Magnetococcus sp. PR-3: one gene and its partner. The protein of the gene in region 2 interacts with the protein of the main gene of each other region in a pairwise test. Links are inferred from orthologs where the notes say so. Each region holds a gene or a part of one and is shown on either strand. Other genes may lie near its edges. The genes, in order: V5T57_RS17620 and V5T57_RS00995.

Evidence for each region.
Region 1: the proteins of V5T57_RS00995 (region 2) and V5T57_RS17620 interact in binary tests that used the Escherichia coli proteins (3 or more experiments, as listed by UniProt). The link is inferred for Magnetococcus sp. PR-3 from one-to-one orthologs.

What each region holds. Positions count from the first base shown.
Region 1 is NZ_JBAHUQ010000037.1:42,134-50,722, reverse strand. Bases 3,182-6,106 are described here. They hold V5T57_RS17620 (ABC-F family ATP-binding cassette domain-containing protein), read left to right. Parts: upstream 3,182-3,615; coding sequence 3,616-5,598; downstream 5,599-6,106. Other genes in these bases: V5T57_RS17615 (FKBP-type peptidyl-prolyl cis-trans isomerase), read right to left, coding at 5,780-6,106; V5T57_RS17625 (DUF547 domain-containing protein), read right to left, coding at 3,182-3,517. Outside these bases: V5T57_RS17635 (hypothetical protein), read right to left, coding at 1-405; V5T57_RS17630 (putative bifunctional diguanylate cyclase/phosphodiesterase), read right to left, coding at 416-2,704; more of V5T57_RS17625, read right to left, coding at 2,768-3,181; more of V5T57_RS17615, read right to left, coding at 6,107-6,646; V5T57_RS17610 (integration host factor subunit beta), read right to left, coding at 6,751-7,026; V5T57_RS17605 (hypothetical protein), read left to right, coding at 7,604-7,933; V5T57_RS17600 (IS1/IS1595 family N-terminal zinc-binding domain-containing protein), read left to right, coding at 8,017-8,286; V5T57_RS17595 (N-acetylmuramoyl-L-alanine amidase), read right to left, coding at 8,437-8,589. UniProt on the Escherichia coli protein: Genetic data indicate it may be involved in ribosome assembly or function.
Region 2 is NZ_JBAHUQ010000001.1:240,586-257,875, reverse strand. Bases 8,047-11,513 are described here. They hold V5T57_RS00995 (2-oxoglutarate dehydrogenase E1 component), read right to left. Parts: upstream 11,196-11,513; coding sequence 8,247-11,195; downstream 8,047-8,246. Other genes in these bases: odhB (2-oxoglutarate dehydrogenase complex dihydrolipoyllysine-residue succinyltransferase), read right to left, coding at 8,047-8,173. In the rest of the region: gap (type I glyceraldehyde-3-phosphate dehydrogenase), read right to left, coding at 1-751; V5T57_RS01010 (PEP/pyruvate-binding domain-containing protein), read right to left, coding at 819-5,126; lpdA (dihydrolipoyl dehydrogenase), read right to left, coding at 5,259-6,665; more of odhB, read right to left, coding at 6,845-8,046; V5T57_RS00990 (transporter substrate-binding domain-containing protein), read left to right, coding at 11,878-17,238; V5T57_RS00985 (response regulator), read left to right, coding at 17,273-17,290. UniProt on the Escherichia coli protein: E1 component of the 2-oxoglutarate dehydrogenase (OGDH) complex which catalyzes the decarboxylation of 2-oxoglutarate, the first step in the conversion of 2-oxoglutarate to succinyl-CoA and CO(2).

The DNA of each region.
Region 1 (8,589 bases), on a different replicon or contig from region 2:
CATAAAATAGTGCGCAGATAGCGGATGCTCCTGAAGAATTTGTTCCAAACTTGTTTCCAGATGATAGGCCGCACTATCGCTAACCATGGCGGGTTTGACCTCTTGTAATGCTTTTTGTGTCATCGCCGCTGGATATGCCACAAACACATAAGGCACGGCATCCCGAATAAAATTATGCTCTGCTTTACGAATATTGATCGCTTTTGCGGTACGGGTGATAAAAAAGGGCGGAATAAAAGGCACGACAAATTTAGCTTGAGCACACCACGGAAAATAGCTGCTCAACCATTGAATCAACGCCAATAGAATCAGAATGGAACTCCCCACAACCAGCGTTGCCAAAGGTGGCCGGGAGATAATGTATTCCAACTTTGCCAACACAGGACCAGCAGGTGAGTAAGCCATACCAGAGCTCCTAGTTAGAATGCGCGTCATTGAACTGCTGTACAAAAGCAGAAAAATCAGTCACAGACAGCGGTTTACTAAAATGGTAACCCTGAACAATGTCACTACCCAGAGCTTCAATGGCGGCTAAATCCTCATCGGTTTCCACCCCCTCGGCAATAATACTAAGGTTTAAACTGTGCCCAAGCTGGATGACAGCCCGACAGATCGCCGCATTATCCGCATCTTTGGCAATATCAAAAACAAAGGATTGATCGATCTTCACTTTTTGCACAGGAAAACGTTTAAGATATGAGAGCGAAGAGTAACCGGTACCAAAGTCATCAATAGATAGAGATGCCCCGGTTCCACGAAGTTGCGTTAACACCGCCATGGTGGATTCAGCCCCCTCCATCGCCACACTTTCGGTGATTTCCAAATCCAACCATTGAGGATCCAAGCCACTTTGGGCTAATGAACGATTTACCTCTTCCACCAGCTCTGGATCACTAAACTGCACAGAAGAGAGATTTACAGCCACTTTAAGTGGTGGCAACCCTGCATCTTGCCAAGTTTTGTTTTGATAACATGCGGTTCGTAACACCCAACGCCCAATGGGGATAATAAGCCCACTTTCCTCAGCCAAAGGAATAAAAACACCGGGCGATATATAGCCGTTTTCTGGATGTTTCCACCGAATTAAAGCTTCCATTCCAGAGAGAGTACGGCTAGGCACCGCCACCTGCGGCTGATAAAAGAGCTCAAACTGCTCCTCTTCTAAAGCTGTACGCATTTCGCGTAGCAACGTATGGCGGGCCATCATGCCTTCATCCATAGACTGCTCAAAAAAGCAGTAAATATTCCCTTTTTCCCCTTTGGCTCGATAGAGCGCCAAGTCTGCCTGACGGGTTAAATCTTCGACCCGCGCCCCATCACTGGGGGATAGAGAGATACCTAGTGAGGCCTGTAACTCAACCTCTTCTTTTTTTGCTTGGAAGCTCTGGTCAAAAACACTTAATAGTGCTGCCGCACTATCTGCAGCAGCAAGAGGGTCTGCCACATGCAATACAACCGCAAAGAGATCCCCACCCACCCGGCTTAAGGTTGCCGTTTCTGGAACCCGGGGGCGCAAACGTTCCACCACCTGTTGCAAGATACGCTCTGAACATGCGCGCCCCAAACGCTGGATAATGGTATCAAAATGGTTTAAGCCCAAATAGAGTACTGCCACCATAGGCAATTTAGTTTCACCACGGCTGACACGGGTTAAAGCACGGTCAAGACGATCATCAAATAGACTACGGTTCGGTAACCCTGTTAGACCATCATGGTTGGCTTGGTGTAGAAGCTGAGCTTCAAACTGCTTGCGGTCTGTAATGTTGGCACCATAAAGGTTCACATAGCCTGCAGCTAAGATAGGCGCCATACATAAACCAAATGTCTCAGTACCCGCATCGACTTCAAAAGCCAACTCTTCACCACTGTTTAGAGCATCTTCAATCATCTCTTTCCACGGCGAGGTCAATGTGGGTTTCTCTTCCTGATCAATCCCCCATGCTTGAAGCACAGGTTGACTGGCAGCATTATGGTAAAGAACACCACCACCACTGGCCACACGCATGACCGGGTTAATGTTCTCTTCAGGAAAACGGGCCAAACTTAATGCTCTTTTTTCAGCTTCAATTCGCTGCGTCACACTGGTTGCATAAATGTTGACATAACCAGTCTCTGTGATGGGTGCCAAACGTAGCTGAAAGGTCTCTATATCCGTTATTAGGTGTAGCTCTCGTTCATCTCCCCAGGCAAGGGTATCGGCAATGACATCCAACCACGCTTGATCCAGAGACTCTCCTCCTAAAGAGGAGATCAACGGCTCACTCGCAGCATTGGAGAACAAAACACTTCCCTTACCATCCACACGTAAGACCGGGTTGGCATTCTCTTCAGGAAATCGCGCCAAAGATTTTAAATGATCCCGCTCACCGACCAGGCGGGTGACATCCGTCCCATGTAATTGAAGCAGCTTATGATCACCTGGATGATGTATTTGCACAGCAAACACCTGTTCACCAATGCGGATCTCAAGAGTCTGCCCGTGCTGTTCCTGCATGGCATTTTGCACGCTAAGCATCAGGTCAGCAGGCAAGAACATGACTTGATCTGAACCATGCCAGAAGGTAAGCCACGCTCTGGCCGCCTGATTGACGTAGTGAAGATGACCCTTTGAGTCACAATGTATGATGGGGCTTGGATGTTCATCAGGCATATGGCTTATTTGCGGTATGTCACTTACCTTTGCCGCACGGCGTAACCACCACATCAACCCAAAACCGAAAAAGAGCAGAAAAATTAATAGATAAAGGTGCATATAATTAAGCCTTAGTTAGTGACCATTTAGAGCCCAATCGTAGGGTATATCTGCTTGGATTTTGCCAGAAGGCCATGCTTTAGGCGTATGATGCCGCAGGAAGTTGGGTAGATCAACAAAGTCAGACTTAAACCAGTGAAAGATTTGTGAAACATGAACCGTGTTACCGGAACGGTACAACCCCTTCACAGAATTGGCTAAAAAGAGTCTTGTCTGTTCATCCAGCTGCTGGTCTAAACTTTCAGCACTATAGGCTGTTGGTCGTAGATCTGGGCAACTACGGGAAGCACAGACAATGGCAAAGTGTATCCTTGGTTCTGCCAGTTTCCGTAAAATTTTATGTTCCAACTCATCCAGCGTCATGAGCTTGCCATGCACAATACCCGCGTTGTGCTTCCATACCGGCCATAACCAGGATCCAACATCTTTAATGCTTTTGACGGGCCAGTTATCAATCACCATTTTTATGGCCAATATATTGTAAGCATTGATATAAAATGCCAGTTTATCAGCTTTGGTTTGTAAAGATTCAACGGGAGTCTCTTGTAGCTTGATGACCACACGCTCCCAACGGGGGTCCGACTTTAAACCTTGATAATCCACCCAGTTTAACGACAACCCTCTCTCTACATGCCCCACTTTGACATAGGTCTGAAGAAGTGCATCGTAAACCGGCCAGCTTTGAGACCCGGCCTGTGCCTGAGGGATCATCATCCCTAAGATAACCACCACAACGGCCCAATTTCCCTTTACATAGCCTATCATGCCTCGCCTCCTGTTGTGATAAACCGTATGATAGAGCCCCTTTACCAAGGTTGGATGAAGCACCCCACCTAAATGTTCAATGGTTGATGAGGTTTTGCATGTTACGCCTGGAAAAAGTGGAAAAACGATTTGGGGCCACCCAAATACTCACCCATACCGACTTGGTCATTCATCCTGGAGAAAAAGTAGGATTAATTGGCCTAAACGGTATGGGAAAAACCACCTTATTCCGGATTATTGAAGAGACGGAATCCCTCGATTCAGGTCGGGTTGAACGACACCCGCCACATATGCGTATTGGTGTTTTACGCCAGGAGCTAACACCTTCTCATCGCTCAATTTTACAAGAAACACTGGGGGGCATCCCGCAACTGTTGAGCTTATCTGATCAACGGGAACAGCTGCAGCAACAAATCATCGATGAACCCGACCATTCCGATTATGAACAGTGGATCACCCAGCTTGGCGATATTGACCATGCCCTTGAAGATCTGGATGCTTATACGGCTGAAGCACGCGCAGGGGCAATTTTACTGGGCTTAGGCTTTACAACAACAGACCTTAAGCAGCCATTGGATGCTTTTTCAGGAGGGTGGCGTATGCGCGTTGCCCTGGCACAGTTACTATTCTCAGCACCTGACTTAATGCTGCTTGATGAACCAACAAACCACCTAGACCTGGAGTCTGTCGCTTGGCTAGAGCGTTACTTGTCGGGACTCTCCGGTGCCTATATTTTAATTTCACATGATCGGGACTTTCTGCAACGAACAACCCGTATAACCGTGGAACTCGAAGACGGTAAACTCACGCGCTATAAGGGAAGCTTCGACGCCTATTTACATTGGAAAGCTGAACAGGCTGAGTTACTCAGCAAACAAGCTGCTAAACAGGCTGAAAAACTGGAAGCGATGCAACGCTTCATCTCGCGTTTTCGTGCCAAAGCGACTAAAGCCAAACAGGTTCAAAGCCGCGTAAAACAGATGCAAAAAATGGAAGCCCAAAAAGTAGAAGCCCCTGGCCAGGGACGGGCTGCCCCCATTATTCGGCTACCAGATCCACCCCCTTGCGCATCACAAGTGGTAACCATCGATAAAATGGATATGGCGTATGGGGAGACACAAGTTTTTGCCAAAGCTGAACTTGAAATCAGCAAAGGATCACGCATAGGGCTGCTGGGGCCAAACGGCCGAGGTAAATCAACACTCTTAAAACTACTTTGTGGGGATATTGAGGCCACACAGGGTCTGGTCAATTTGGGGGACCGGGTGAAACCAGGCTTTTTTGCTCAGCACGCCTTAGAGTCTTTACGCCCCGAAGATACCATACTTGAGTCAGCCCGTATGGTAGCCCCTGCGGGTACAACCGAAACCCAACTACGCACAGTCTTAGGAGGCCTACTTTTTTCCGGTCAAACTGTGGAAAAGCAGGTTTCTGTACTCTCTGGCGGTGAAAAAGCCCGACTAGCCCTTGCTCGACTCTTTCTAAGTGGTGCCAACTTCCTACTACTTGATGAACCCACCAATCACCTGGACATGCCTTCACGAGCTGCCCTTGAAGAAGCTTTAGAGTCCTACCAAGGCACCTTTGTTTTGGTTTCACATGACCGGTCACTGCTCGAAAGTGTATGTGACCGGTTTGTTGCCATTTCTCAAGAACGTTTACACGCCGTTGGTGAAGATCTTGATCACTATCTGGAACACTTTGTTGAACAAGAGAACTCTGCTGCCACACCTGAGGCGGATGAAGATAAGAGCACCTCAAAAAACCGCTCTAAAGAGAGCAAACGTGAAGCCGCTCACATACGTAACACCTTACATCAACAGACCAAACCATTTCGCACAAAGCTGACTAAGTGTGAAAAATTAATCCAGACATTAGAAGCTGAAAAAGAGGTCATGGATGCTGCCTTGACTGACAGCAGCCTATATGACGAAGCCAATAAGGAAACATTGAAATCTCTCTTAGAAACAAGTAGCCAAACCGAAAAGAGTTTGGCCAAAGCTTGGGAGGAGTGGGAAACACTCTCTATGGAGATTGAAACTCTAGAAGAGGCCGCGAAAGAAGCATTGAACGAAACCTAAAGGTGACTTTCTCATATATTCGCTTCTCTCATGACCATCTATGCTTCAAACCCTTTATGGGCGAGGCCCCAAAAAATCACGGCGGGGTTTGGTTAGAAAGAGGGCTATAAAAAAGCCGCCTTCTTTCCTATGAAATAAGGCGGCTTTTCTAATGACGTTGCTGGTGCATCCGGTTAAGCGCTTATTTAGACTGGATCAGCTCAACCTTAAAGATCAAAAGCTTATTTTGACCGATAACTGGAGGACGGCCTCTTTCACCATATGCCAAGTGGGGTGGCAAGTAGAGTTCATAGATACTCCCACTGTTCATAAGCTGTAAGCCTTCCGTCCAACCCTGTACGACTTGATTCAGGGCAAACTCAATAGGCTCTCCGCGCTTATAAGAGCTGTCAAATACCGTTCCATCCAGCAGGCGCCCCTCATAGTGAACCTTTACTTTAGAGGTTTTGCTCGCAGGCTTGGGGCCGGTTCCGGCCTTTAGAACCTTATACTGCAAACCTGACATGGTGGTTCGCACACCTGATTTGCGCCCATTGGCCTTTAAAAAATCCTCAGCTTCTTTCAGATTATTGCTCTGCGCGGCGGCTTTCATCTTGGCCAACTCTGCACGACGACGTAGTTTTTCATCACGTAACGCCTGCTTCATATCTTGAGGTTGCATTTTCAGGGACTGTCCGGTCATTTTATCCCGAATTCCCATCAAAAGCGTATTGGTATCTATATCAAAACCTGTCTCTGCCAAACTTTGCGCCAGATTAACCCCAAGCGCATAAGATAGTTTATCTTTTTTACTCATTAAAGTTTCAGCAGAAAGTAATCCGGGCAGTAGAGTTACTGCAACGCAGAATCCCATCAGCGAGCTTTTCATCACATACGTCATACCATCCATCCTTTGTTCGAATACCCCTAAATAAACTACGTCTGGTGACAGGATGCAACCTGCGGCACCACCATGACACAAAGACTCTGCGCTCACAACCAACCCTAAAAAGCTTGGAATTATTTCTTCACCCTTTTTGATAGGCCTACCAACATATGCAGACAGCAAAATGGCCTCTCCATTTGCATGAAGAGGCCATAACTATGCATCGATCTTTCCAGGAATAGAAAAATCAGAACGTCTGTTCATAAGCCTGTTGATTGCAGCGTTGGTTAGTGATCAACCCGCTCGCGCATCTCTTTACCGGCTTTGAAAAAGGGTACCCGCTTTTCAGATACGGCGACGGAATCACCTGTCTTGGGGTTACGGGCTTGACGGGATTGGCGGTGGCGAACTTCAAATACGCCAAATCCACGCAATTCAACACGCTCACCCCGTTCCATGGCCTTGACAATTTCACCCAAGACTAAAGAGACCGCCAACTCGGCGTTCTGCTTGGAAAGACCATGTTGCTCCGCAATCATCTGGATCAACTGAGACTTGGTCATGGCGCTCCTCTAACTCACTTAACTATCTAAGGGACTGGTTTTTATGCTCAACTGGAGAACATTTTAACACATACCCAAAATAATTGAACCACTGTGCGTACGCAAATGGAAAAAAAGGGTTACGGTCATAACGCTCTTCTGGAGCTGCGAGCACAGAATATACCCCACTTTAACCGTACACACCATAGCAAAAGTATTTTTTTAGTACCGATGGCATAGATTATCAACACGCCATGTTTTCTCCATGCAACCCCCCAAACACCAAAAACGGTTTAATGACATACCCTGCGTATTTGGGCGGGTTATCTTAACTTTTTTAGCAGGCTCTTAAGCGCTGTTTGAGCACAGCATTATATCATAGAATTCATTGGCTGTTCGACACATGCACCTTCAAACAAGCCGCCGCCAGCTAACTTTAGCTGCGTATATCATTCACATATCATCAAAGTTGATACAACTCAGAAGGTTTACCACTTCTATTTTTTCTAAAAAACAACTCACAAACGGCTTACCTATTGCATATAAAACAATCAATAAGATCTAAACTTCGGCTAAAGCTTGCACCAGGAGATGCCAGATGTCTTCCAAAGATATGAACACAACCTATTCAAAAAACATGAAAACTTCTGGAAGAATCGCCACCCCCATGCTGGCACATTGCCACGGCAATGAAACCACAGGCGTTGCGGAAAAACTTGCCTCTGAGCTTAAGCAAACCCGCAGACCGACAACAGAGGCTGACATATCGAACGCCCAAAGCCTTGCCGAACTCTGCGCTTCTGAAAATTATTCTGCGGCCATGACAATCCCCATGCAACAGGATGATACGAGCCACGCTTCAACGCTTGTGACAGATCTATATGACATACCAAAAGATCTTATGCGCCAAACACGCATTCAAGATTAAACAACGCACACGCTGCATCAAACTACCGGACATGGGTACACCCCCCCAAATACCGGACTATAACGATAATGTGGGAGAGCAAAATGGCTACCATGGAAGTCCACGTACATTGCCCTGATTGTGGCAGCCTGGATGTGATTAAATTTGGTAAAGACCGCCACAACCGTCAACGTTTTCGCTGCAATGACCATTTTTGTGAACGCACCATCTTTATGATGGAAGACCCCGACTGGTGGCGCTTTGAAGAGATGAAGAAACAGATTGCTGTTCATTTATTAAGTGGAAATGGCATACAGCAAACCGCCAGCAATCTCGGTCTGCACCCAGATTTTGTCACGCGCATGGCCAGATAATCACACACTCTTTATAAAAAAGCCGGTATCGAACCATTCGATACCGGCTTTTTTTATATCGGTTACTTACGTCATCGTTTCAAATGTAAAAAGGGTCGCCCCATAACTTGGAGCGACCCTTTTTAAAATCCACCTATCGCGTCTACAACTTTACGTGACAACCCTTGAAGCTCTAGCAAAACGCTCAACCCCACGGAAAAGCCCCTTCGCCAAAGTTGCCTGGTAGTTCTCTTTCTTAAGCAACCGCTCTTCATGGGGGTTTGAAAGAAAAGCCAACTCAACCAATACCGATGGAATATCCGG
Region 2 (17,290 bases):
CGCCGGTTGTGGTTAAGATAATATTGTTCATAACCGCACGGTTTTTACGCAGGTCAGTAGCACCTGCTTTTGGCACGGCATCCAACACCATCTGACTCGAGGTAGCCGCGTGGATGGTAACCATGGAGGCCGAGAGAATACGGTTGATGCCGAAATGCTCAATCATCGGCTTCATCATATAGGACAAACAGGTGGTGGTGCAGGAGGCTGCAGAGATAACCCGGTGTTGGGCGGGGTCATACTGCTCATTGTTGATGCCCATGACACAGGTGATGGCATCTTCCGGCATAGATAGTTCTTTGTTCTTGATCTTAAAGGGTGCAGAGAGAAGAACCTTTTCAGCCCCACCTTCCAAGTGACCACGCAGGGAACCACGGGGGGCATCTGCCGGAACGGTCGGGTCGGTAAAAGCACCGGTGCAATCCACCACCAAGCGTACGCCATAGTCCCCCCAGGGAATATCCTTGGGGTTACGGGCGGCCCGTAAAAAAGTGACGGGGGTGCCGTTAATGGTCATGACCCCTGCGTCATTATCGATATGGGTGATGGGCTCCCCACCACGAAAACCGTAGAGATAGGCGGCAAAGCTTCCATAGGTACTATCCTTGCGGATAACCTCTGCCAGATCTTCCAGCCCTTTACCTACATCACGGCCCACGTTGACGACGATCTCATCAAAGGTTTGGTTGGCAATGTGCTGCCACAGGGTCAATTTACCAATACGGCCCATGCCGTTGATGCCAAGTTTCATGATGCTCCCCATCCGTCTTCAACGGTTGCTGATCTGGGTCTCTGTACAACATCGACCCCAGGTTAAATTAATAGAGTTTTCGTTCGATCTCATGCCAACCGGTTAACACATGGCCGTTATGGCCATCAATGGCAATTTGATCTCCAAGCTCAATGGTCACCCCATCAAGCTTACAATACCCTTGTAGCTCCCATACCCGCATAGACTCACACCCCACCACACAGGTTTTTTTCAGTGAGGCCGCGACAATCGCAGCATGGGAGGTCTGGCCACCTCTGGCGGTTAACAGTCCCTCGGTTTGGCTGATCTCTTTGATATCATCACTAACCGTATCATAACGGATGAGAATCAAAGGGGTATCCGGGTTTTCTGCGCGCATACTTTCAATCTGTTCGAGATTAAAAACAGCCAAGCCACAGAGTGCGCCACCATGTACGCCAATGCCTTGTCCCGCCAGATGTTCACTTAAAGGGCCATCCAGTTTAAAGCCACTGACCACTGAATGCACACTTTCGCGGGTGATCATATTACGGGTTTGCAGAATCTGTAGATTGTCGCGCATTGGGCCGTCAAAGGTAAATTCTATCTCCTGATGGTTCCAATCACGCTCGTAAATCAGATGTCGTGCATATTCGAGTAAAGCCTTATAAATTTCAGGAAAGCGCAGTTCCAACGTTTGACTGGGATCTCGGTTGTCGCTGTAACATTGCTCTTCACTGATTGGGGAGGTAGAGACCAAACCACCAACAATATCCTCCCCTTGGTTGCCAGGGGTGTAGTCTCCCCACAGCATAACTTGGGTGAGCTTACGGTAAGGGTGCGCCGTAAAGAGTACACCTGTACCGGAGAGTACACGGGGGCAGGCTTCACCACCACTCTCTTCGGTGATCATGCTCTGTAGCAGATTGCCGTACACCATGTTTTGAATGACGACGGCGGTGCCCCACTCATCGGAGAGATCCATGAGGGCGCGGTACTGGTGGGCTTTGTCACCATCCCAGGAGTCCAATACCCGCTCCACGGCGGCGATCAACTGCTCCCAGGGATCATCGGGCAGGTTAACGGCCAAGCCCCGTGCAGCTTCGCGGTAGGCTAGGGCTAACGCACGCATTTGCTCCGCATTGAACTGTCCCTTTTTTTTGACCCCATACTTCTGTTTAAAACCCCGCATAATATCGCTGAAGACACCCCGTTCTACATCGTAGGCCATACACCACGATTGAATGAAGCGGCGGTAGTTATCCCAAGCAAAGAAGGGGTTGCCTGATTGGGCACACAGCCCCTCCACAATGGTTTCATTAATACCCACATTATGGATGGTGTGCATCATGCCGGGCATGGAGATAAGTGCCCCGGAACGCACGGAGACCAGCAGGGGGCGTTGTGGGTTGCCAAAAATCAAACCGGTTTGGTTTTCAATTTCAGCCATCTCTTCACGCAGGCGGGCCATAAAGTCGGTCCAGGCCGGCTTGTAGTGGCGAATTAAGGCATAACAGCGGTAGAACTCTGTACCAATAATGGTCCCAGGGGGGACCGGTGCTTCATTAACCACCAAACGGGCAAGGTTGTAGCCTTTATTTCCCAAATGGATGGGGTGCAGAATCTCCATGTTGGGGTCATGAATGCGACAGAACAGCTTGCCTGGATCAAAAGTAAGGATCTGCTGGGCCTGATCTTCAGGTAGCCGGGCTTTCTGTAGATGGAGCATCTTCAAGATACGTCCCAGGTAGGTATCCAGGGCTTGTAAGCTGAAGGTCTCGGCAATCAGGTCCCGCATGTAGGACTCATTCACCCGCTCCAAGTTGCCTGTGGTATCCCCATCTTCAATAAGGGCGGCATATTTAACCTGCATCGCCTCCGTCGGCATGTTGGGGACGATCAACCCCATATTATCTCTGTGGTGTGAGGTGTAGTAGGTGTAGATGATCTCCCGCACCACTTGAGACAGAGAGCGGAAAAGGTCCAGATATTGATGGTAGGAAAACTGATTCATCTCCACAAAATAACGAATAATCAAAAGATCATTGCGTAGTTTGCGGGATTTAATGCCATCTAATCTTAAGGCACGTTGGAAGAGGGAGAGGTCCTGGATAATTTGAATAATGGTGGCGCGGGTGACAAAACCGTCTGGAATATGCTCCGCCAACCCTTCTAATAAGGATGTTGCTTGGCTCTCCAGGCGGAAGGTCAGGGCCAGGGCATCAAATTTTGGTTCACTGTAACGGCCATAGACTGAAGGAATGCCCACCGCGATGTGACGCTTTTGAAAAACCTCTTCGTGGGCGGTGAAGATTTCATCCGTGAGGATTAAACCTTTCAGGGCCTCCATGGCATCCAGCAGCATAGGTAGGTCTGGTTGTTTGCCCTGACGAATTGTCGCTAACAGAGGGGTAACTTCGCCCAGTCCTCGTTTTTCCATGCGCTCCAAGGGTTCCAATGCCCCTTGAAAACCTGGATTGTACTTTTGATCCACCAGTTGATAGAGACGCACCAGCAGTAGAGCACGCTCTTTTTCACTGGCCTCCACCCCTTCCATATCCTGCACCAAGGGGGTGATCTGCTCCATGGGGATGCTTAACAGAGGCTGAGGGGTGTCAATATCAAGCTGGGTGAACACATGCTTGAAGACCTGATGAACATCCTCAATAAACAGTCCCTCACACTGCAACGCCATACGGACCGGCTCTGACAAGTGTGGATCAATATGGGCGCGCGCTTTGCTCTGCCAAAACGTGATGATCCCTGCGGTTAAATGAACAATAAGGTTGGTGCTCTCCACATGGCACTGTTTGCGCAAAAAATGGATCAGCTTATCTTGGCGGTGATGAATCTCATCCAGCTGGGTTGAGACATCCCTAAGTTCACCTTCTGCACCAATGTCGTTGTAATAGACCGGTAAAAGCCGAGCAAACTGTTTAACCAAGTTATAGACAGGGGCAATGTCACTGTTCAGTAATTTGGTTATGTCTTTTTGGAATAAATCCGTATCACGGATAAGTGTACCGGTTAGCTTAATGTTGATGATTAAGGCAGAGAGTAGGGTTGAGCACCATTTGGGGTGTTGGCTAATTAACGCCAACCACGCCCGAATGTTATAAAGGTGTGCAGGGTTGGAGATGGTCTTCCAATCCGCATCTACCCCTTCAACCCGGCTATATTGAAAACCAAACTGTACGGCTTGTGAAAGAAAGACCTCAACCAGTCTGGGTTTGGCTTGTTCAATGACCTCACTACCTAAAGCTTCAATGCACTGTAGGGCGGTGCGGGGATAGTGCACCACATTGTGGTTGAGGGAGTTGAAGGTGCGAATAAAAAAGGCTTCGGTCTCGTCATGACCACGTGCCATTCCCACCAACTTAACCAGTCCCTGGTTGACTTCCCGCAAGGTTTTTTCATGGAGTAGGGTAAGCCCATCATTCTCCAAAATCCGAAAAAGAAACTGAAGGCGGCGTGTCTCATTGGCCCGCTCAAGGGTCTCATCCCCCTCTGTTTTTAGGGCCTGGCTCAGCCGGTTACCTGCTTCACCATACAAGCGAACCATATCATGGGCGTCAGGTAGAGAGATGGCCGATTGTAAAAAGGCCAAAGCCTGTGGCCCTTTTGGGTCATGCTCTGCCCGTATGTGATCCAACTGTTCCTGATAGCTCTTCAGGGTGGGATGGCTAATGGCCTTAAACAGATCGGGGCCATGCTGTTCGGCAAAACGGCTGGGATCTTCCTGGGTTAACCAAAACGCATAGTTCTGGGTGAGCAGCCGCTCCAACAGTAGAGCCGATGCCTGCCACTGTTCAGCGGGTAGTATCGTCAGCCCCCGGTTTATCAATTGTTTGATGGGTCGTTTTAGCGGGTTATGTGTCTGAGCCAGTAGTTGGAACGAGCGATCAGGCAGGTTGTAGAGGGCTAAAAAAAGTTGATTAAGATAGGGGGATAAGGCTGGCGCTGTTTTTGGGGTTATGCTTTGTGCCAGTTTATCCATCACTGCTGAAATGGCGCTAAGGGCTGCGACTATTTCCCGGTCTGTGTTGCTATCGGCCAGGGCCTGGAAGAACAGCTCACCCATAAGTGGAACGGTGGTCGCTGCCTGCTCATGGTTGATATAGCGGGCGAGGTTTTTTAAAACAAACCCCCGCCATTCCGGTAATAGAAGGCGCCAGTTGCGATAGGGGTGGTTCAGCTCTTTAAGTAACTGTTCCAGGGGCTGATGAATGCCCGCATAGCGCTCAACAATCGATAAAAGAATGGTATGGTCTGCATGTATGGTGACCGGTCCAACCGCAGTCTGTTGCAAATTAGCACGCAGTGCGTCGGATTGCAGGGTTGGGGCAGGGCGTGGGCGGGGGGCGGTTACCCCCTTGAGATGGGGTGTCTGGCTCATGGCGACCCTTTAATCAATCTCTTATATTTCTAACGGTTGGCAGGGGAACCTGCAGGGGGACGCAGTCGTCCCCCTGCCAACCTAGTACAGATGGCCCTGGTCAAGCCAGGGTCATCTGCTTAATCGTGCTTTTTAAGCGTGGATGGCGCGCTTATCCACAGCCAGAGCCGCCTCTTTTACTGCTTCACCCAATGCTGGGTGGGAGTGGCAGGTACGTGCAATATCTTCTGCACTGACATCACACTCCATGGCCAGGACCACTTCAGCAATAAGGTCACCGGCACTTGGGCCCATGATATGACAGCCCAACACGGCATCGGTCTGAGCATCGGCAAGAATTTTAACAAAGCCATCGGCATCCCCAATGGCGCGGGCACGGGAGTTGGCCATGAAGGGGAACTTGCCAGCCTTATATTTAATGCCAGCCTCTTTCAGTGCTTCTTCCGTTTTACCAACACTGGCAATCTCTGGGTGGGTGTAGACCACACCAGGTATGGCATCATAGTTCACATGGGCGACCTGACCTGCTAGAGATTCGGCAACGGCAACGCCCTCTTCTTCGGCCTTGTGGGCCAGCATGGCACCACCAATAACATCACCAATGGCAAAGACACCCGCGCAGGAAGTTTGCAGATCATGATCCACAGGGATGAAACCACGTGCATCCGTCTCTACCCCAACGTTCTCCAGCCCCAAACCTTCGGTATAAGGTTTACGACCAACCGCCACCAAGACGACATCGGCTTCCAAAACCTCTTCATCCCCACCTTTAACCGGCTCCATGGTCAGCTTTACGCCCTTTTTCAGGGTTTTGGCGCCGGTTACTTTGGTGCCCAGCTTAAATTTCATGCCCTGTTTGGTCAGTGTGCGCTGGGCGGTTTTACGGATTTCACCATCCATACCGGGCAAGATACCATCCAAGAACTCCACAACCGTCACTTCACTACCCAGGCGGCGCCAAACAGAACCAAGTTCAAGACCAATAACACCCGCACCGATAACGATCATCTTTTTTGGCACTTTGGCCAAAGCGAGCGCACCAGTGGAGGAGATGATCTGTTTTTCATCAATCTCCAAACCAGGTAAGGTCGCAACGTCCGATCCTGTGGCGATCAAAATATTCTCAGTCTTGATCTCTTGGTCTTTACCGTCGGCATCGGTGACCTTAACCGTCTCGGAATCCACAATGGTTCCACTGCCGATTAGGTGCGTAACCTTATTCTTTTTAAATAGAAAAGCGATACCACCTGTCAGCCCTTTAACCACCTCATCCTTACGGTTCATCATAGCGGCCAGGTTTGCCTTGACCCCTTTGACCTCAACCCCATGGTCGGCCATCTCATGTTGGGCTACTTCCAGATGATGAGAAGATTGCAGTAGTGCCTTGGAGGGAATGCAGCCAACATTTAGGCAAGTCCCCCCCAGAGTGGTGCGTTTTTCGACACAGGCTGTTTTTAGGCCCAGTTGAGCCGCACGAATGGCAGCAACATAACCACCAGGACCACCACCGACTACAACAAGATCAAAGGTATCAGACATGTTCCGTCCTCATATCAATCCGCTTGTTGCGGAATCACCCTAACCACGTTTAATCACGTTTGGGGTGTGCATGGATTAAAAGTCCACTGGCCCAGGTTGTGTACGGGTTCCCAGGGCCAGTGGGTCGGGGAATCTTGGTGAAAACCCCTTGTTAGATGACCTGAAAGGTCGGTGCTACATTAGGCGTTGAGCAGAATGCGTGAGGGATCCTCAATGCAATCCTTAATGCGAACCAGGAAGCTGACCGCCTCTTTACCATCAATAATGCGATGATCGTAGGAGAGCGCCAGATACATCATGGGACGTGCTTGGATGGAACCATCCGGCATAACCATGGGGCGCTGTTGGATCTTATGCATCCCCAAAATGGCCGACTGAGGGGTGTTCAGGATCGGTGTGGAGAGCAAGGAGCCAAAAATACCACCATTGGTAATGGTAAAGGTGCCGCCGGTCATCTCTTCCATGGAGAGCTGGCCATCGCGGGCGCGCTTGCCCATGTCGGAGATGGAGGATTCAATCCCTGCCACGGACATGGTGTCCGCATCTCGAAGAACAGGAACAACCAGTCCTTGGGGGGAGCCAACGGCAACGCCAATGTCATAGTAGTTTTTAAAGACCAGCTCATTGCCCTGAATTTCTGCATTGACCGCAGGGAACTCTTGCAAGCCTGAGATCGCAGCCTTCACGAAGAAAGACATGAAACCAAGGCGGGCACTGTTGCGTTTTTCAAAAACCTCTTTGTACTGCTTGCGTAGCTCCATAACCGCCGTCATGTCCACCTCATTAAAGGTGGTGAGCATGGCTGCCGTGTTTTGAGCTTCTTTAAGGCGTTGTGCAATGCGCTGACGCAAGCGGGACATTTTAACCCGCTCTTCACGTGGTCCTTCAACAGCGGGTGGCATTTGTGCTGCGGGTGCAACAGCAGGTTTGGCCGCCGGTGCGGCAGCTTTAGGTGCTGGCGCCGCAGCTTTTGGAGCAGGTGCTGGAGCAGGTGCTGGTGCTGCCGTGCCCTGTTTCTCAATAAAGGCCACCACATCACCCTTGGTCAAACGCCCCCCACTCCCTGTGGCTGGTACCTGGGTGGCATCCAATCCATTCTCGGCCAGCAGCTTACGTACAGCTGGTGAAAGCGCGGGAGCACCAGCAGGTGCAGCTGCTGCGGGTGCTGGTGCTGGCGCAGCGGCTGGGGCCGGTGCAGCGGCGGGTGCAGCCGCTGGTTCTGCGGCAGGTGCAGGTTCGGCAGCCGCTGGTGCAGGGGCTCCGGCTGTGGCGTCGGCATCGACCAAACAGAGTACGGCACCAACTTCCACATCGGCATCCACATCAGCGAGAATTTGGGTCACTACGCCAGCAGTAGGAGAGGGCATCTCCACTGTGACTTTATCAGTCTCCAACTCCACCAGGGGCTCGTCGACTGCGACACTCTCGCCGACCTGTTTAAGCCACTGTACTACGGTGGCTTCGGTTACTGATTCACCAAGTGTGGGCACCTTGATTTCCGTTGCCATGATCAGCCTCGATTTCTATGGGTAAAACGCTTCGTTTCAGTTATCAGTTACAAGTTCAAACATGTGAACCAGCTTATTTCTCAACCATAGCCGTCTCTCTGCGGCGGAACGGCTGTGGGATCTCTTTCAAGGGTACGGAAAGAGCTTCGTTGACCAACTTTTCCTGCTCCAATACATGCTTGCTGGACTGGCCTGTCGCAGGAGAGGCTGATGCCGGACGACCGGCATAGATGGGCAGGCGCTGCTTGGTGTCCAGATCTTCCATCAGGTGGATCAGACGTTGGTAAAGGAACGTCCAGTACCCCATGTTGGCGGGCTCTTCCTGACACCAGACCAGTTCTGCATTGGGGTACTTTTTCATCTCTTGCATAATGGCGTTGCGTGGCCAGGGGTAGAGCTGCTCAACCCGGACAATGGCCACATCATCGATCTTCTGATCACGGCGCGCCTGTAGAAGATCGTAGTAGACCTTGCCGGTACAGAGCACAACCCGTTTGACCTCTTCACCATCAACCAACTCATCCATTTCAGGTATGGCACGTTGGAAGGCAGAGCCACTGACAAAGTCATCAACTTTAGAGACCGCCAGCTTATGGCGTAGCAGAGACTTTGGCGTGAAGATCACCAATGGTTTGCGGAAGTTACGGTGGTTTTGGCGACGTAGCGCATGGAAGTAGTTGGCTGGCGTCGTCAGGTTACACACCTGCATGTTGTCTTCTGCGCATAGCTGCAAAAAGCGCTCAGGACGTGCTGAGGAGTGCTCAGGACCTTGTCCCTCAAAACCATGGGGGAGCAACATGACCATACCGTTTAAACGCAGCCACTTGGATTCACCAGAACTGATGAACTGGTCAATAATCATCTGTGCGCCGTTAACAAAGTCACCAAACTGCGCTTCCCACAGCACCAGCGCATGGGGATCTGCCGAGGCATAGCCATACTCAAACCCTAGGACCGAAGCTTCAGCCAGTGGGCTATCAATGACCTCATAGTCTGCCTGTAGAGAGCGAATACGGTTTAATGGCACATAGCGGGACTCATCATTTTGATCAATGAGTACCGAGTGGCGTTGGGAGAAGGTGCCACGTCCGCAATCTTGACCTGACAGGCGAACGGGAATCCCCTCCACCAGTAAGGTGCCAAAGGCTAGAGCTTCACCGGTGGACCAGTCAAAACCTTGCCCGGTTTCAAACATTTTTTCTTTATTGCGTAGCTGACGCAAAATTTTGCGATGAACCGCAAACTCTAAAGGTGGCGTATATAGGGTCTTGCCAACCTCGCGTAGCGTGCTTTCGGGCACACAGGTTTTATGCTGGTGCATCTCCTCTTCACCACGCTGGTTGGAGACACCCTTCCACATTCCATCCAGCCAATCGGCGGTGGTGGGAAGAAAATACTGCGCCTCCTGGAAATCCACTTCAAGTTCGTTGTGGAAGTCCTTCACAATCTCTTTACCTTCGCCCTCTTTTAAGACCCCTTCTTTTTCCAGCTTACGGGCATAGACCTCACGGGTGGTGGGGTGCTTGGCGATGGTGCGGTACATAATGGGCTGGGTGAATGAGGGTTCATCCCCCTCATTGTGTCCGTGGCGACGGTAGCACCACATATCGATCACCACATCTTTACCAAACTCCTGGCGGTATTCAATGGCGATACGTGCCGCATGAACAACCGCTTCAGGATCATCCCCGTTCACATGAAAGATGGGCGCCTGGATCATCTTGGCCACATCGGAAGGGTAGGGGGAGGAGCGGGAGTTTCGGGGGTTGGTGGTAAACCCAATCTGGTTGTTAACAATCAGGTGGATAGTCCCCCCTGTTTGGTAACCTTTTAGCCCGGATAGGGCCAGAGATTCAGGGACCAAGCCTTGGCCAGCAAAGGCTGCATCACCATGCATGAGCATACCCATGACCTGGCGCTGAGCCGTATCACCACGCTGAACCTGTTTGGAGCGGACCTTACCTAGAACCACAGGGTTAACCAGTTCCAGGTGGGAGGGGTTGGCTGTCAAAGAGAGGTGGACCTCTTTATCATCAAAAACCCGATCAGCCGAGGCACCTAAGTGATAGCGGACATCCCCAGAGCCTTGCACATCTTCCGGGTTGTTCGACCCCCCTTGGAACTCATGCATAATGGCGGAGTAGGGCTTGCGCATGACGTTGGCCAGGATGTTCAAACGACCCCGGTGGGCCATGCCGATCACAACCTCTTTAACGCCCAGCTGACTCCCACGTTTCAGTATTTGCTCAATGGCCGGAACCAGAGCCTCACCACCATCTAAGCCGAACCGCTTGGTGCCGGTGTATTTTAACTGTAAAAAAGTCTCAAAGCCTTCAGATTGGGTTAAACGCTCCAGGATGGTGCGCTTACCTTTAATAGTGAAGTGTGTACGGTTACGGATTGACTCAATTCGACGCTGCACCCAGGATTTTTCATCGGGCTCCTGGATGTGCATAAACTCCACACCAATGGTGCCGCAGTAGGTCTCTTTGAGCAGACGCAGGATCTGTCTTAAAGAGGCCGTCTCCAACCCCAAGACATAGTCGATAAAGATCGGGCGATCCATATCTTCTTCGGCAAAGCCGTAGTTGACCGGATCAAGCTCTGGATGATGCTCCCGTGCTTCAAGGCCCAGTGGATCAAAGTCGGCAATAAGGTGGCCACGCACACGGAAGGTGCGGATCATCATTAAGGCACGGATAGAGTCCAAGGTAGCCCGTCGAATTTGTGCGGGGTCCCCACCTGCAATTTGGGTGATGCCTTGCACAAAGCGATCATGGCTGGGGGTGGCGGTTTCAGGCTCCCGATCCAGGGCCTTACCAACCACGCCAGATTCCAGCTTGGACCAGCTGGCGCCACGGATCTCTTTAAAGATCTCCGGGGTATCCTCTTCGGTTAACTCAGCAAAGGTCCCCGCCCAGGCGGCATCCACCGAGTTGGGGTTTTCCAGGTAACGGGCATAGAGCTCGGAAATATAGACAGCATTGGTTCCGTTCAGGAGTGCATCCAACTGGCCTGCCATGGTCTGTAACCTCGCAATCGACATAGATGAGGCGGTTATTCGGTTAATCGGAAGTATATTGGACAATAGCCCTTTATACGAAATACCCGCTATTCACACCGGTATACGATTAACTGTATAAAAGATGGGGTTATGATACCAAAAACAACACTATCTGCAATGTTATTAAAAAATTTAATAAAACCAAAATTCAAGTATTGACCAAATTTAACGTATATATATTTGAGTGATAGGTAAGCTTATGATGAATGCAGCCTATTTATCGTTTCGATTATTCGTAAATGGTTATATAAGTGGCTTCTTTTAATGGGTCAGAGTTGGCTGTTTTTTAAGTAAAATTGATTTTGCTATGCAAAAGAATAGTAAAAAAGGTAAGTATGCTTAACAACACACATGAAAATGTACAAAAGGGTTGTTAGTAGAATTTTGTGTTATGCTTGTCTTTAAATACATATAAAAACTGTATAAACATAGTGTCGTGAACGCGGGTTTTTGCCAGGGGAAAAACCAATGGTCAATGTGTGCGGGGTTGTTTTTATTGTGATCAAATGTTGGAAAGTAGGCATAAACATGGTGAAGTAGAGGAGGGTGTTGGAGGGAAAAAATAACCGAAAGCTGTTTTCACGGCCCTAAAACCTGCTTGGTGGGCGATAGGTTGTCGAAGCACTTTTAAGGGGGTGAGATGTTTGTTCGTGCCATTTTAAGTTTATGGGTGCTTGTTTGTGTCTCCTCCGCCATGGCCTCCCCCGTGACATTAAGTGAGGAAGAACAGGCTTGGATGGCCCAACACTCCGTTGTACGTGTTGGTGTCGATGGTGGTTATGCCCCATACAGCTTTAAAGATGGTGAGGGTTTTAAGGGGATTGCCTTAGATATTTTATCCATCGTCTCAGAGCGCACGGGGCTTACCTTTCAAGCTGTACCTGATTTAAGCTGGCCAGAGATTGTACAAGGATCCAAAGACCACACCATTGATGTAATCGCAACGGCATCCCACACCGTTGAACGTGAGAGTTTTCTGAATTTTACCCCTATTTATCTACCCACACCGTTGGTCATTATGACCCGTAATGATGAGGTTTCCATTACCTCTGCGGAAGATATGGTGGGTAAGCGCATTGCTTTGGTCAAAGCATATTCTAGTTCTAATAAAGTGCTCAATGCTTACCCCGATATTCTACCCTTTATGGTCGATACTGCGGCCGATGGTTTGCGGGCGGTCTCTGTTGGTCAGGCCGATGCCTATGTGGGGGTGGTCGGGGTAAACGACCATGTGATCCGTCAAATCGGTTTAAGTAATCTAAAGGTGGCCGCGGCTTATGAGATGAAGCTCAATGGCCAGCGCTTTGGGGTTCGTAAAGATTGGCCCTTATTGGTGGGGATTCTTAATAAAGGTTTGGCCACCATCACCCAGGCCGAACAGGTGGCCATTTTTAACCGTTGGCTACCGATCCAAAACGCACTGACAGAAAAACGAGCCAAAGAGTCGATCTCCCCGCTTAAACTCACGGCGCAAGAGCAGGCGTGGTTGAAAGCGAACCCCAAGATCAAAATTGGTATTATGGAGGCATGGCCTCCTATGGACTTTACCGATGAGAAGGGGCAACCCCAAGGGATTGGGGCAGATACGGTTAAAACCTTGGATGCCATGTTGGGGGGGGGCGTCTTACATCTGCACCCTGGGGATTGGTCAACCATCTATCATGGTGTGAAAAACAAAAAGCTTGATGCTGTTATGGGGATTACCCCCACAGAGGCTAGAGCCCCTTATTTTCATTTTACCTCACCCTATCTCAGTGTCCCTCACGCCATTTTTGCCCATAAAGAGAGCCCCTATATAGCGGGTCTTAAAAGTTTACAGGGCAAGACTGTGGTTGTGGAAAAAGGCTTCTTTGTGGCGGGGATGTTGATGAAACACTTTCCCTCCATACACCTTATGGTGCGCCCTAATACCCGAGAAGCGCTTTATGCCGTCTCTAAAGGGGAGGCCGATGCCTATGTGGGTAACCGGGCTGTGGCGCAATATCTTTTAGAGCAGGAGTTGATTACCAATGTGCAAGAGATGGCGCTGGTTTCCATTAGCCGGTCCATTAATACCATTGGGGTCCGTAAGGATTGGCCAACCCTGCAAGTGATCTTGCAAAAAGGGTTGGATCAAATCTCGGTTGAACAAAAACGGGCTATGGCGGCACGCTGGGTTAAAGGGGAGGTGGGTAACCCCAATGAACTGGTTCTGACGGAAGAAGAAAAACGGTGGCTGCAAGCGCATCCTACCCTCCGCTTAGGTGTGCAAAATAACCGTGCACCCTATGAATATCGGGATCGGGCAGGCTTTCATCGTGGTATTGCATCGGACTACATCGCTCTGTTGGACCGCTATCTTAAAGCAGAGATGCAAACCATTACGTTAAAAGATTCCTCTGATCTTCAGCGACAAAGGGCGCGTTTGGATCTGGTCGCGGCCATGACGCCGGTGGAGGCGAACACCACCCAAATGTTGAGTACCCGCACGTATCTGCAGTTTCCTCTGGTGATGATGATGCATAGAGATGCGCCTTTAGTGAAAGGGATTGTCGATCTAAAGGGGCGTACCGTATCCGTTGTGCAAGGGGTGTTGGATATCTCCATGCTGGCCAAACAGTATCCTTGGGTTATGTGGCGAGCCTTTGGGTCAAGTGGAGAGGCCATGCAGGCACTGTCCAGAGGCGAGGTCGCTGCTCATCTGGACAGTATTCCAGCCATTCATATGGCTATGGAGCGTTTCTCGTTGGAGAACCTGCATGTTGTGACCCCTACAGATTTTAAGTTGGATCTGGCCTTTGGGGTACGTGAGGATTGGCCTGAGTTACGTCATATTTTGGATAAAATTATTCAATCCATTCCTGAGGCGGAGAAGCACGCCATCATTCAAAGCTGGCTGCGGCCAAGAACTGAAACAACCATGGATTGGGCTTATCTGTGGAAGGTGGTGGGGAGCATTCTGCTGGTTGTTGGCATTGTGTTGGCGCTGGTGATGGTATGGAACCGCCGTTTAAGTCGAGAGATTGAGGAGCGTAAGCGTGTTGAAGAGGAGCTCTCTAAACTTCATCGTGCCGTAGAGCAGACTCCGGTCTCTGTGGTCATTACGGATTTGGATGGTCGCATTGAGTATGTAAACCCCACGTTTTGTAAAAGTAGTGGCTACGATGCCTCAGAAGTTGTGGGGCGAACCAACCGTTTAATCAAATCTGGTCATACAAGTGAGGAGGAGTATACCCAATTATGGGCTCAGATCACGGCGGGTGGTGAGTGGACTGGGGAGTTCCTGAACCGGACAAAAAATGGGGAGTTGATTTGGGAGCGTGTGTCGATATCACCGGTGCGATCCCCTGATGGGGTGATTACGCACTATCTTGGTATCAAGGAAGATATTAGCCAGATGAAGCGGGATCAGGAGACCTTGGCGAGAGCCAAAGAGAGTGCGGACCGGGCCAACCGGGCCAAAAGCAGCTTTTTGGCCAATATGAGCCATGAAATCCGTACGCCGATGAATGCCATTGTCGGTATGTGCCACTTGGCGCAGCGTATTGCGGTGGAGCCCCAGCTTCGGGACTATTTGGGCAATATCCAAGTTGCGGCTGATACCTTGCTGGGCATTATTAATGATATTTTAGATATCTCCAAAATTGAGGCAGGTAAGCTTAATTTAGAAGAGATCCCTTTTCAGTTAGAAGAGGTGATTAACCGTATGATGCGCCTGCAAGGGCTGAAAGCGCAGGAAAAACGGTTGGAGCTGATTGTTAACCTGGAGCCGGATGTACCAGGTACCCTTATGGGGGATCCTCTCAGGCTTAATCAGGTGCTGACCAACTTGGTCAATAATGCCATTAAATTCACCGAACAGGGCGAGGTGGTGCTCACGGTAGAACTGGCCGCCAAGCGTGGTGATGATATTACGCTGGCGTTTGAAGTGCGCGACACGGGCATAGGTATGGATCACGCTCAGATGGAGTCGCTTTTTGCACCTTTTCAGCAGGCGGATGATTCGATAACCCGGCGTTATGGCGGCACGGGGTTGGGCTTAAGCATTTGCCGTAACCTTGTACAGATGATGGGGGGGGAGCTGACGGTCGAGAGTGTGGAAGGGCAGGGGTGTCGTTTCCACTTCTCTTTGGATAGCCACATTTGCCATACAGACATTACCCATACCCCAGAGCGACAGCCTATGCCACTTGGGTTGAGGGTATTGGTGGTTGATGATAATGCGGAATCCCGCCGTGTTTTACACAGCATGTTGGCATCGTTTGGTTATGACGTAGATCTGGCAGAAAGTGGTATATCGGGTGTTCAGATGGCGCACGATGCACTGGCGCAGAACAAACCTTATGATTTGGTGCTGATGGATTGGCAAATGCCGCAGATGGATGGCATTGAAGCTGGGCAAAAAATTTTGGATCTACAGCAACCTGACACTCAGGCCATGCCTGTGATGATTATGGTCACAGCATATGGTAATGAAGAGGCGCGTGATGCGGCCCGTGGTTGTGGGTTTAAAGGATATTTGGAAAAACCCATTACCCCTTCGACCCTCTACGATACCATTTTAACCGGGTTGTTCATGCCGAACTCAGCGGATGCTCCTATGGTGGAAGAGGCTTCTTGGCAGCGTGCCGCACCTGATCTATCCGGTCACCGTGTGTTGGTGGTCGAGGACAACGCCATCAATCAAGCCCTAGCCCAAGAGATGCTGGCCTTGGCTCAGTTACAGGTGATTACGGCCAACCATGGTCAACATGCGTTAGAGGTGTTGGCGCAAGAGCAGGTGGATCTGATTTTTATGGATATTCAGATGCCTGTTATGGATGGCTTTAGTGCCACCCGAGCTATTCGTGAAAACCCTAATTGGTCAAAAATTCCCATTATTGCCATGACGGCCCATGCGTTAGAAGAGGACCGGCAAAAATGTTTGGATGGTGGTATGAACGACCATTTAGGCAAGCCCATTGATCCTGAGTTGCTTTATGCAAAGGCGGCACATTGGTTGGGTTATCTTGGCGGTGTTGTACCCTCTCTGCCTCCGGGCCATACCAGCCGCCGTAGTGCCCTTAGCGGTAAACGGGTGTTAATGGCGGTTTCAGACGTTGCGGTCATGGAGCCTATTGAGGATCTTCTACAGCAAAGTGGGGTTCAGGTTGAACAGGCATATGCAACCCGGTATGACTTAAACAGTTGGCAGCCTGATCTGGTTATGGTGGACCGAGCTGGTTATGAGAGCCCCCAGGTGCGGCATATTTTCAGTTTATATCCCCACTGTTTTACCATTCTTGTCGAACATGAAGATAGCGCCGGAGCATCGCGCCCAAGTTGGGCGAATGATTGGGTGATTGCACCTGTGGAGAGTATTACACTGATGGCAACCCTTCAGTATGGTATTCAAGGTGCAACCGATGCCACAGAGCAGGAGGGGATTGCGCTTCCCGCTGGTGATGAGCATATCTGCATTCAGTGGGCGTTGGCGCAAGGGGCGGGGAACCGTGCTTTACTTAACCGTTTAATGGGCGCTTTTGTGGCAGACCACGGTAAGGATGTTGAGCAGTTGGGCTTGCTGGTGGCCAAAAAACAGTGGGTGCAGATGGCCCGTCTATCCCATGCGCTGGCTGGGGTGGCGGGTGGTATTGGTGCCATGAAACTGCACGCCTTGGCCAAACGCTTGGAACTGCATGGTGAGAAAAAGCGTGATGTTGCAGCAACCCGTGTGTTTAACCTATTGATTGAAGAGATGGAGGCTGTTATGAACCGCCTTCAACCGTTAAGCGAGGTTAAACCCCCTCTGCAAGCCAGCGCACAAACAGAGATTTTAGATGATGCCGCTTTACAGGTACAGCTACGGGCGCTGCAACAGTTGATCCATGCCGGAGATCCTGATGCTGTAGAGGTCATTGCATCCTTAAAAACCGTGGTTGCACAGGGTGAAATGAAAAACAGACTGGATCAACTGGATAATCTATTGCAAGATTATGAGTTTGAAGCAGCATCCGAACAGTTGGATGCATGGCTGGTATAGTTGGGGTGTTCATTAAAGTGGGGTCAGGCCCACAATGCAGTTGCCTATTATG